One region of the Nitratireductor sp. GCM10026969 genome, then DNA from elsewhere that is predicted to be linked to it. Evidence: predicted binding sites of a transcription regulator. Region 1 holds the regulator's gene; each other region holds the start of a gene.
The links. The regulator LexA, encoded in region 1, represses DNA repair genes until DNA is damaged. The targets are predictions, from matches to a motif close to TGTTCNNNNTGTGTTCNG.

Region 1 (3,439 bases):
GATCGGTGGACCGGAGGGTGAAATCGCAGTGGCGGTCATCACCGGGTTCCGCGCCGGCATTCCCGAAGAGATCAACGAATGGCTGCGCCGCGCCGGCCTGGCGCATATCCTGGCCATTTCGGGCCTGCACATGGCGCTCGTGGCGGCGACCGTTATGGTTATGGTGCGCGCCGTCTCCGCTCTGTTCCCCGGATTTTCCTCTCGCGTACCGGTCAAGAAATACGCCGCGGCGGCGGCCCTGGTCATGTGCACGCTCTATCTGTGCATATCCGGAGCGGCGGTGGCGGCGCAGCGCAGCTACGTCATGCTCGCCGTGATGCTGGCCGCCCTCATTTGCGACCGCGCCGCCATCACGATGCGCAACGTGGCGATCGCCGCGCTCGTCATCGTGGCGTGGTCGCCGCACGTGGTCGTCGGGCCCAGTTTCCAGATGTCCTTTGCCGCGACGGCGGCTCTGGTAGCCGGCTACGCGGCCTGGAATCACTGGCGCCAGCAGCGCGCCACGCGCAGGCCGCCGCCGGAGGGAAGCCTCCCTTGGCGGCTGACGCGCTACGGCCTGGTCTTCCTCGTCGGCCTGTCGGCTACCTCGCTCATCGCCGGTACGGCCACCGCGATCTACGGCGTCTGGCATTTCCAGCGCGTGACCCCGCTGGCACTGCCAGCCAATCTGACGGCGATGCCGATCGTATCCGTCTTCGCCATGCCCGCCGCGGTGCTGGCGATACTGTCCATGCCCTTCGGGCTCGATGGGATATTCCTAAAAGCGATGGGACAGGCGATCGCCGCCGTGGTGGCCATCGCCGAGTGGTTTTCGACCCATTCGCCTGTGGACGCCGTCGGTCTCATCCCGCTCACGGCCATGCTTTCCTTTACCGGTGCGCTGCTTGTCCTGGTGGTCTCGACCACATGGCTGCGCCTGCTGGCGCTGCCGCTCGCCGCCGCCGGCGTGGTTTTTCTCGCCATGCGGCAACTGCCGGACGTCGTGGTTACGGAAGATGCAACGCTCGTCGGTCTGTCTGGAGAAAGCGCCTCGCTCGCCGTGAACCGCACCCGCCCGAACGGCTTCACCATGGACGACTGGACGCGGGCACTGGCGGCTGGAACCGTCGTGAAGCCGACGAATGTAGAGACGGGTGCGCCGCAGCCGCCAAACGCGGAGAAGACGAGGTTTCATTGCAGTGAAGACCTGTGCCTCGCCCGCCACGAAAGCGATGCCCTGGTAGCCCATGCCGCAACCCCCAAGGCCGCCCGTGCGGCCTGTGCCGGCGCCGACCTTGTCGTTCTCGATGATGCCGTGACGACTGTTCCTTGCGGCCCGGCACCAGCCGCCACCCTCGTCACCAAGCGCGATCTGGCGCATTACGGCAGTGCAGCGATCTTCTTCGAGGAAAATCCGAGCGCGGAAGGCAGCGGGAAAGCGCGGATAACCTTCGCAATCACCAAGCCATGGCGGCCATGGCACGCTCACCGTGCCTGGTCGCGGGCCGCCCGGGGGCTGCCCCCACATCGCTGAAGACGGTCGTCCGCCTCAATAGCGCCGGATGAGGCCGACCAGCCGGCCCTGCACCTTCACCCGGTCGGGACCGAAAATGCGGGTCTCGTAGGCGGGATTGGCCGCTTCCAGCGCGATGGACGCACCCTTGCGGCGGAAGCGCTTGAGCGTGGCTTCCTCCTCGTCGACGAGGGCCACCACGATCTCGCCCGGATTGGCCGTCTGCGTCTCCCGGATGATCACCGTATCGCCGTCGAAGATGCCGGCCTCGATCATCGAATCGCCCTTGACCTCCAGTGCATAGTGTTCCCCGCCCGACAGCATGTCGGGCGGAACTCCCACCGAATGCGTCTGATGCTGAATGGCCTCGATGGGGACGCCGGCGGCGATGCGCCCCATGACGGGAACCGAAACGACGCTCACGCCGTCCTCGTCATTGTCGGCGGCCGGCTTGGTGGGCGCCGGGGCGTTGCGGCTCTGGCCACCTTCGATGACGCTGGGCGAGAACGTTCGCTGTCCGCCGAGGCCCGGGGCGATCGACTCGGGCAGGCGCAAGACCTCCATCGCGCGTGCGCGATTGGGGAGGCGGCGGATGAAACCGCGCTCCTCCAGGGCGGTGATCAGCCGATGAATGCCCGACTTCGAGGCAAGGTCCAGCGCCTCCTTCATCTCGTCGAAGGAAGGAGGGATGCCCGTCTCCTTGAGACGGTTGTGAATGAAAAGCAGCAGCTCGTGCTGTTTGCGCGTTAGCATCGGTTCCACCCCGGGAATCAACATAAACAAAACCAGAACATAAGGTAGACGTTCCAGTTGTGTTCCGCAAGAGTGAAAAATCAGCGTTACCTTCCGGTTAACGCAGCATCAGAACCTGGCAGGGCTCACCCGCCTCGCTCGCGCAGGCGCCGGGCTCACGCAGAATGAGCGCGTTGGCGTCGGCAAGCGTGGTCAGCATGGAGGAATCCTGAACCGTGAAAGGCGTGGCAACGAGCCCGCGCGGACCGTTCTCGGCGCGCGCGCGCACATAATCGCGGCGCTCATCGTTTGCCTTCATCGGCGCGGCCAACTCGGCCGCACGCAGATCCGGTGCGAAGGAGCGGCCGGAAAGGGCGGCGATGAGCGGGCGCAGGAAGAGATGCGCGCAGACGAGGCTGGAGACGGGATTGCCGGGCAGGCCCAGGACGCGGCTTCCCTGCAGGCGGCCGAATATCAGCGGCTTGCCGGGCCGCATGGCGATCCTCCAGAAGGCGAGTTCCAGACCTTGTGCCGTCAGCACCTCGCGCACGAGGTCGTGCGCACCCACGGAGACCCCGCCGAGCGTCACGATGAGGTCCGCATCGGCCGAAAGCGCCCGGGAAAGCGCATCGGCAATCATCGCGCGGTCGTCGGGCACGATGCCGAGGTTGAGAATGTCGGCCCCGTCCTGACCGGCCAGGGCAGCGATGCCGAAACTGTTCGAGGCGACGATCTGGTCGGGTCCGGGAGTGGTTCCCGGCGGCACGAGTTCGTCGCCTGTCGCGATGATCGCGACAAGCGGTCGGCCGACCACGGCAAGTTCCGGATGCCCCGCTGCGGCCGCCAGCGACAGGGCTGGCGGATCGAGCGAGCGGCCGACGTCCAGAACGGTCGCGCCGTCGAAGAAATCGAGCCCCGCGCGCCGGATGTGGCAGCCTTCCGCCACCGTTTCGACCGCTTCGATCCGCCCCTCGGCGACAAGGCGGGCGTTTTCTTGGATGAGAATGGTGTCGGCGCCGGGCGGCACCGGCGCGCCGGTGAAGATGCGCACCGCCTCGCCATGACCGACCGTTCCGGAAAATCGCCGGCCCGCCGCCGATTCGCCGATCACTGTGAGTTGCGCGGGAACGGTGGCCACGTCGGTAGCGCGAACGGCATAGCCGTCCATGGCCGAGGCATCGAAGGGGGGCTGGGTGCACCGGGCTTCCACGGGGG
Region 2 (3,439 bases), on a different contig from region 1:
CGCTGGCCCAGGGCGGCACCGCCGTCGGCACCGGCCTCAACGCACCGGTCGGCTTCGACGCGGCCTTCGCCGAGAAGGTGGCGGAGATCGCCGGGCTGCCCTTCCGTACCGCGGAAAACAAGTTCGAGGCGCTGGCGAGCCACGGTGCGCTCAACGCCTTCCACGGCGCGCTCAATGCGCTTGCCGCCGATCTCTTCAAGATCGCCAACGACATCCGCTTCCTGGGCTCCGGCCCGCGCTCGGGGCTCGGCGAACTGAAACTGCCGGAGAACGAGCCCGGCTCCTCCATCATGCCCGGCAAGGTCAATCCCACCCAGGCGGAAGCGCTGACGATGGTGGCGACCCAGGTCATGGGCAACCAGACCACCGTCACGGTCGCCGCAAGCCAAGGCCATTTCGAGCTCAACGTCTTCAAGCCCGTCATCGCCAACGCCGTCCTGCAATCGATCCGCATCCTTTCGGACGGGATGCGCTCCTTCACGGACAATTGCGTCAAGGGCATCGAGGCGGACGAGGAGCGGATCGCCGATCTGATGCAGCGCTCCTTGATGCTTGTGACGGCGCTCGCGCCGGCGATCGGCTACGACAATGCCGCCAAGATCGCCAAGACCGCGCACCGGAACGGCACCACCCTGCGCGAGGAAGCGCTGAAGAGCGGCCTTGTCTCGGAGGCGGACTACGACCGGCTGGTGCGCCCGGAGAAAATGATCTCACCGGCTTGATCCGGGGGCCTGTTGTTGCTGCGGCTTCGCCGGTTCAGGCTCGCGACATACTCGACGACAAAGACCGCGGCCATTGCTGTCTACAGGCCTAGCCTACCATGCCCGCGGGCGTACGTTCGCGGGCGAGCTTCCTGAACTTGCGCACGACCATGTCGCGCTTCAGCTTCGACAGATAGTCGATGAACAGCACGCCGTTAAGATGATCGATCTCGTGCTGAAGGCAGGTGGCGAGGATGCCGTCGGCCTTGAGCGTCTGCTTCTTGCCGTCGAGATCGATGTAGTCGACCGTGACCTCGGCCGGGCGTTCCACTTCCGCATAGTAATCGGGAATGGAAAGGCAGCCCTCCTCGTGCACGTTGCGGACGTCCGAGCGCTCGACGATCTCCGGATTGATGAAGACCTGCGGATTGCGCGGCTCGTCTTTCTCCGCCACGTCAAGCACCAGCAGGCGCCGCGGTTCGCCCACCTGAATGGCGGCCAGGCCGATGCCCGGCGCATCATACATGGTTTCCAGCATGTCGTCGGCGAATTTGCGCAGGTCATCGTCCACGCGCTCGACGGGTTTGGAAACCTCGCGCAGCTTCGGGTCGGGAAGAAGGATGAGTGGCCGGGTCGTCATGCTCGTCAGGTAATCGCTGCCGGTGAAGGCGTCAATATAGGACACTTCGTGTTTCACCGGAATATGTTCACGTTTTGGTCTTATTGCGGGCGTGCGAATCGTCTACAGTGCCGGACATGAACGAAACGGCTTCGCTTTTCTCCACGCCCGTCGCGCAACTCGGAACAGCGGAAATATCGCTGGGCGGCGTGCTCGTCACCGTCGTCGCGGCTTTCGTGCTTCTGTCCGCCGGCACCGTCGTCGCACTCTGGCGCACCGGCCGCATGCGCGCGCAGGCCGCCGAGGAGGCGGCGGCGCGGGCGCGCGAGGCGGAGACGCGCATGGCGGAACTGACGAAGGCGCAGGCGGAACTGCAGGGCCGCATGGGCACCATCGCCGAGGTGTTCGGGTCGCGCCAGGCGGAACTCACGAAGACGCTCTCGGAGCGGCTCGACGGCATGTCCTCGCGGCTCGGCCAGTCGATCACCGAGCAGACCAAGTCAACCCATGAAAACCTGTCCAGGCTGCAGGAGCGCCTGGCCGTCATCGACACGGCCCAGAACAACATCCAGTCGCTCGCCGGCCAGGTCGTCCAGCTCCAGCAGATCCTGTCCAACAAGCAGACCCGCGGTGCCTTCGGCCAGTCGCGCATGGAGGCGATCATCGCCGACGGCCTGCCGTCTTCCGCCTACGAGTTCCAGGCCACCCTGTCGAACGGCAACCGGCCCGACTGTGTGGTGAAGATGCCGAACGGCGCGCCTTCGCTCGTCATCGACGCCAAGTTTCCGCTGGAGGCGTGGAACGCCATTCGCAAGGCGGCGGAAGGCGAGGAGGGCAAAGAGGGGCGCAGGCAGGCCGAAGCCGCTTTCCGCCGCGACATCGAAACCCACGTCAAGGCGATCGCGGAGCGGTATCTGATCAATGGCGAAACCCAGGACACGGCTTTCATGTTCGTGCCCTCGGAGTCGATCTTCGCGGAGATCCACGAGAATTTCGAGGCGCTGGTGCAGCGGGCCCACCGTGCCCGCATCGTTATCGTCTCGCCGTCGCTGCTCATGCTTTCCATCCAGGTCATCCAGGCGGTGCTCAAGGATGCGCGCATGCGTGAGCAGGCCCATCTCATCCAGGCCGAGGTCGTGCGGCTGATGCAGGACGTCTCCCGGCTGGACGAGCGGGTGCGCAAGCTGCAGACCCATTTCTCCCAGGCCAACCGCGACATCGACATGATCCTGACATCGGCGGAAAAGGTGACGAAGCGGGGCGAAAAGATCGAGGCGCTGGAGCTTGGCGCGCCGGAGGCCGAAGCGGCCGAAAGCAAGAGCCTGCCCAAGGGCGAGGCCGTCAAGCAGGCTGCCGCCGCCACCGGTTCCAACTCGCTGAAGCTGCGCGTCGTCGACGAATAAGCTTTCACGCAAAGCATCTTTTCCGCCGATGTCGCTGGCGGTTGGGCCACACCCCACACTCCAAGACGTCGATGCCCGTAAGTCCTTCTGTTTAGGCTGGCCGGCACCTGACGGGTGATTTTCCTGACCTGACAACGAACCGGGTCCGCTCTACCGTCGGAAAACGCGAGGAATACGATCGTGCCTCAGGTACTCCACACGATAACCGGTCTCAATGTCGGCGGAGCCGAGATCATGCTGACGCGCCTCGTCGGCCGGATGGACCAGGCGGGATTTCCCTCGACCGTCCTGTCGCTGCTGCCGGCTGGCGCCATGGCCGCGAGTCTGCCGCAACGGCACGCGAACCTGCACTCCCTTTCGATGCAAAGAGCCCGGCCCAGGTCGCGGAACGTGCTCGATCTGCGCAGGCTGGTACGACAGCAGAGCCCGGACATCATTCACGGCTGGATGTACCACGGCAATATGGCCGGCTCGCTCGGGTCTCTCCTGAGCTTTACCTTCGCACCGGTGATCTGGAGCGTGCATCACACTATCGCCGATATCGCCGTCGAGGAGCCGAAGATGCATCGGCTCATCCGGTTCTCCGCCATGCTGTCGCATCTCGCGGCTGCGATCTGCTACTGCTCGAGGATTGCGGCCCGCCAGCACGAGCATCTCGGATTCAACGCCCGCAGAAGCGCGGTCATCCCGAACGGCATCGACACCGATGCTTTCTA
Region 3 (3,439 bases), on a different contig from region 1:
CTGGCTTTCGATGGGAAGCCCCGTTGCCGGTGAATAGGGCACGCCCACGCGCGCGAACAAAAGGCGCATGTAGTCGTAGATCTCGGTGACCGTGCCGACGGTCGAGCGCGGGTTCTTCGATGTCGTCTTCTGCTCGATGGAGATCGCCGGCGACAGCCCGTCGATCTCGTCGACGTCCGGCTTCTGCATCATCTCCAGGAACTGCCGGGCATAGGCCGACAGGCTTTCGACATAACGCCGCTGCCCCTCGGCATAGATCGTGTCGAAGGCGAGCGACGATTTGCCCGAGCCCGACAGCCCGGTCATGACGATCAGGCGCTCGCGCGGCAAGTCCAGATCGACGTTCTTCAGATTGTGCTCGCGCGCGCCGCGAATGGAAATCAGCTTGTTTTCGGGCATGCCCCGTCGCTGCCTTGTCTCAATCGGTTCGGTGTGGCCAGCTGGTGCCGGCCAGGGCTCATGTAGGAAATGCGCAGCACATGTCGATGGCGCCACCGCATTCCGCGCCCATCCAGTGCCGGAGGCCTGCACCTCTTTTCCAGCTTTTTGCCCTACAGGGCAAGTGGAAAGAACAAAGAACGAACGGTCTCCTGACATCCTCCTGCTAGCGCTTCGCATGCCCACGCTCGCGCTCGGCTTTGAAGGGAAGCGGAGGCACGTCTTGACGGGGAGCGCATGCAGGCGCACATTGACCATATCCGCTGGTCGACGGTTCATGACGACATGGTCTTGAACGCAGTGCCCGATCGGCGCGATACAAGCAATGGACGAGGAGGGAGGCAATGACTCCACCCGACTGTTCCAGCGGCTCCGCCGATAGCGCGGAGCCACAGCCGCGTCGGTCCTGACGCCGGTAAGCACGGCCCAGCGGGGCAACGGCCGGGCGGGAGAAGCCCCGGCCTCGAAGGCTGAGATGGCCAGCGCCACGCGGCTGCCACACACAATTGACTGGATAAGTGCAGGACGTGTCTCGCACCGCCCTGAAAGTTGCCGGCGATGCCTTCCGGCAAAAATATAATAGCCCCGTGCGCTCGAGAACCAGGCAGCGACGGGGCTTTTCCGTTCCAAGTCAATTCACCGGTTCAGCGCCTTTCCACACGTGAACGGAAGGCGCGGCGCTGCAAGCTGGAAGCGAGCGCCCAGATTGTCGGTGGCAAGGTGAAACCGATGAATTTTGCCCTATCTCAATGATTTCAGCGTTACGCGCGTGATTGCTTCCCGTGTCGGGCCGTAATGGCTTTCGCCGGTGAAGTCCGTTGCAATGAAGAGTTCAAGGAGGATCGCGGCGATGTACAAGAAAATTCTGGTTCCGGTCGATCTGGCGCACGCGGACAAGCTTCAAAGGGCTCTGGATGTTTCCTCCGATCTTGCGAAACACTATGGCGCCTCCATCTGCTATGTCGGCGTGACGACGGCGCTGCCGAGCGGTGTGGCCCATTCCGAGGCCGAGTTCGCTCAGAAGCTGGAGCGCTTCGCCGCCGAGCAGGGCGCGAAGCACGGGCTGTCGGTCGAGACGAAGGTTGCTGAAAGCCATGATCCCGTGCGCGATCTGGATGACGTGCTGGGCAAGGTGATCAAGGATCACGGCGCCGACCTCGTGGTGATGGCGTCGCACGTGCCGACCTTCTGGGACCGTGTGTTCTCTTCGAACGCCGGCTATCTCGCCGCGCACACGACCGTTTCGGTCTTCATCGTGCGCTAGCGGACCGGGGCCTGAAAGCCTAGATCGGTTTTCGGAACGCACGATGCGCTGGAGGACGGTGTTCGGACCCGCGAGCGGAACCGGTGATGTTTTCCTCGGCTGCAAGTCGTCCCGCGCTCGCGCGTTCGCCATCTTTCTCGGCGTGCAAGGTAAGGAATGCGCTTGTGGGGATTGCGCGGATATGTTACGGAACAAAGCAGGAACTTATAAGGTGACGGACTGCAAATGAGCTGTGGACGGCGGTTTGTCTCGTCCCTTGGGCGCGCGCATCGTGGCCGGGTATCGGCTAAGGTCGCAGCGGCTTGACGGGTGGGCGGTCGGGCCGCATCGCCGTACAGCGCGGTGCCGGGTGCGGCGCTTGCAGTTTCGATTATGTGGAGTGATGTGATGGCGGGCAGTGTTAACAAGGTCATCCTGGTCGGCAATCTGGGCGCCGATCCGGAAATCCGGCGGCTCAATTCCGGCGATCCGGTGGTCAACATGCGGATCGCCACCTCCGAGACCTGGCGTGACCGGAACACCGGCGAGCGGCGCGAGCGCACCGAGTGGCACAACGTCGTGATCTTCAATGACAACCTGGCCAAGGTGGCGGAGCAGTATCTGAAAAAGGGTATGAAGGTCTACATCGAGGGGCAGCTCCAGACCCGCAAATGGACCGATCAGTCCGGCCAGGACCGCTATACGACCGAGGTCGTCCTGCAGAAGTTCCGCGGCGAGCTGCAGATGCTGGATTCACGCGGCCAGGGCGGTGGCGAGGGACAGGTCGGTTACAGCGGCGGGCGCGGCTCCGATTTTGGCCAGTCGGGCCCGGCCGAAAACACCGGCGGCGGCGGTGGCGACTACTCGCGTGACCTGGACGACGAGATCCCGTTTTGACGGGTGGAGCGCCTGACTTGGCATGCTATGTGGCGGGCGACCGGCGGGGCTGACGTCCCGCAGGCGCGCAATTCTGCGCAAGTCCGGCCGGAGAAGGCGAAGCCGCAGGGCCGGATCGCCCCGCAGATGGCTTAAACACGTTGACTTTGCCGTTTTCCTCGCTTAATTGAGCCGCCAAGCGCGATGGCGGGTTGCTGTCGCGCTTTTTGACGTGTCCCGTGGAAATGCTGCCATGCGTGGGCGGCTTTCCTGTCAGGTCTCGAAAACGGAGGCCAGAGGAGGGCGCGTTTCCTTCACCTGGAACATGCGGTTCCGGGTGTCTTTGTTTGAAAGGGAATGCGATGAGCAAACGCCAATCCGCGAAATACAAGCTCGACCGCCGTCTTGGCGAGAATATCTGGGGCCGGCCGAAATCCCCCGTCAACCGCCGTGAATACGGTCCCGGCCAGCACGGTCAGCGCCGCAAGGGCAAGCTGTCCGACTTCGGTCAGCAGCTGAGGGCCAAGCAGAAGCTGAAGGGTCATTACGGCGACATCTCCGAGAAGCAGTTCCGCCGCATCTATGAGGAGGCGAACCGCCGCAAGGGCGAGACGACGGAGAACCTGATCGGCCTGCTCGAATCGCGGCTCGACGCCGTCGTCTACCGTGCCAAGTTCGTCCCGACGATCTTCGCCGCACGCCAGTTCATCAATCACGGCCATGTCAACGTCAACGGTCGGCGGGTGAACATCCCGTCCTACCGCTGCAAGCCGGGCGACGTGATCGAGGTGCGTGAGAAGTCGAAGCAGCTCACCACCGTGCTCGAGGCGATCCAGCTCGCCGAGCGCGATGTGCCGGAGTATGTTGAGGCCGACCACAACA

Region 2: the regulator LexA is predicted to act here: its motif matches at 1,406-1,423, upstream of ACFP9U_RS20970 (DNA recombination protein RmuC).
Region 3: the regulator LexA is predicted to act here: its motif matches at 1,890-1,907, upstream of ACFP9U_RS06845 (single-stranded DNA-binding protein).

What each region holds. Positions count from the first base shown of each region.
Region 1 covers NZ_JBHSUM010000020.1:29,088-32,526, forward strand. Annotated here, with positions in the region: gene ACFP9U_RS07215 (ComEC/Rec2 family competence protein) at 1-1,513, shown strand, start outside; gene lexA (transcriptional repressor LexA) at 1,529-2,245, opposite strand; gene glp (gephyrin-like molybdotransferase Glp) at 2,343-3,439, opposite strand, start outside.
Region 2 covers NZ_JBHSUM010000154.1:4,245-7,683, forward strand. Annotated here, with positions in the region: gene fumC (class II fumarate hydratase) at 1-722, shown strand, start outside; gene def (peptide deformylase) at 811-1,341, opposite strand; gene ACFP9U_RS20970 (DNA recombination protein RmuC) at 1,458-2,723, shown strand; gene ACFP9U_RS20975 (glycosyltransferase) at 2,904-3,439, shown strand, end outside.
Region 3 covers NZ_JBHSUM010000018.1:36,270-39,708, reverse strand. Annotated here, with positions in the region: gene uvrA (excinuclease ABC subunit UvrA) at 1-399, opposite strand, end outside; gene ACFP9U_RS06850 (universal stress protein) at 1,289-1,702, shown strand; gene ACFP9U_RS06845 (single-stranded DNA-binding protein) at 2,090-2,578, shown strand; gene rpsD (30S ribosomal protein S4) at 2,920-3,439, shown strand, end outside.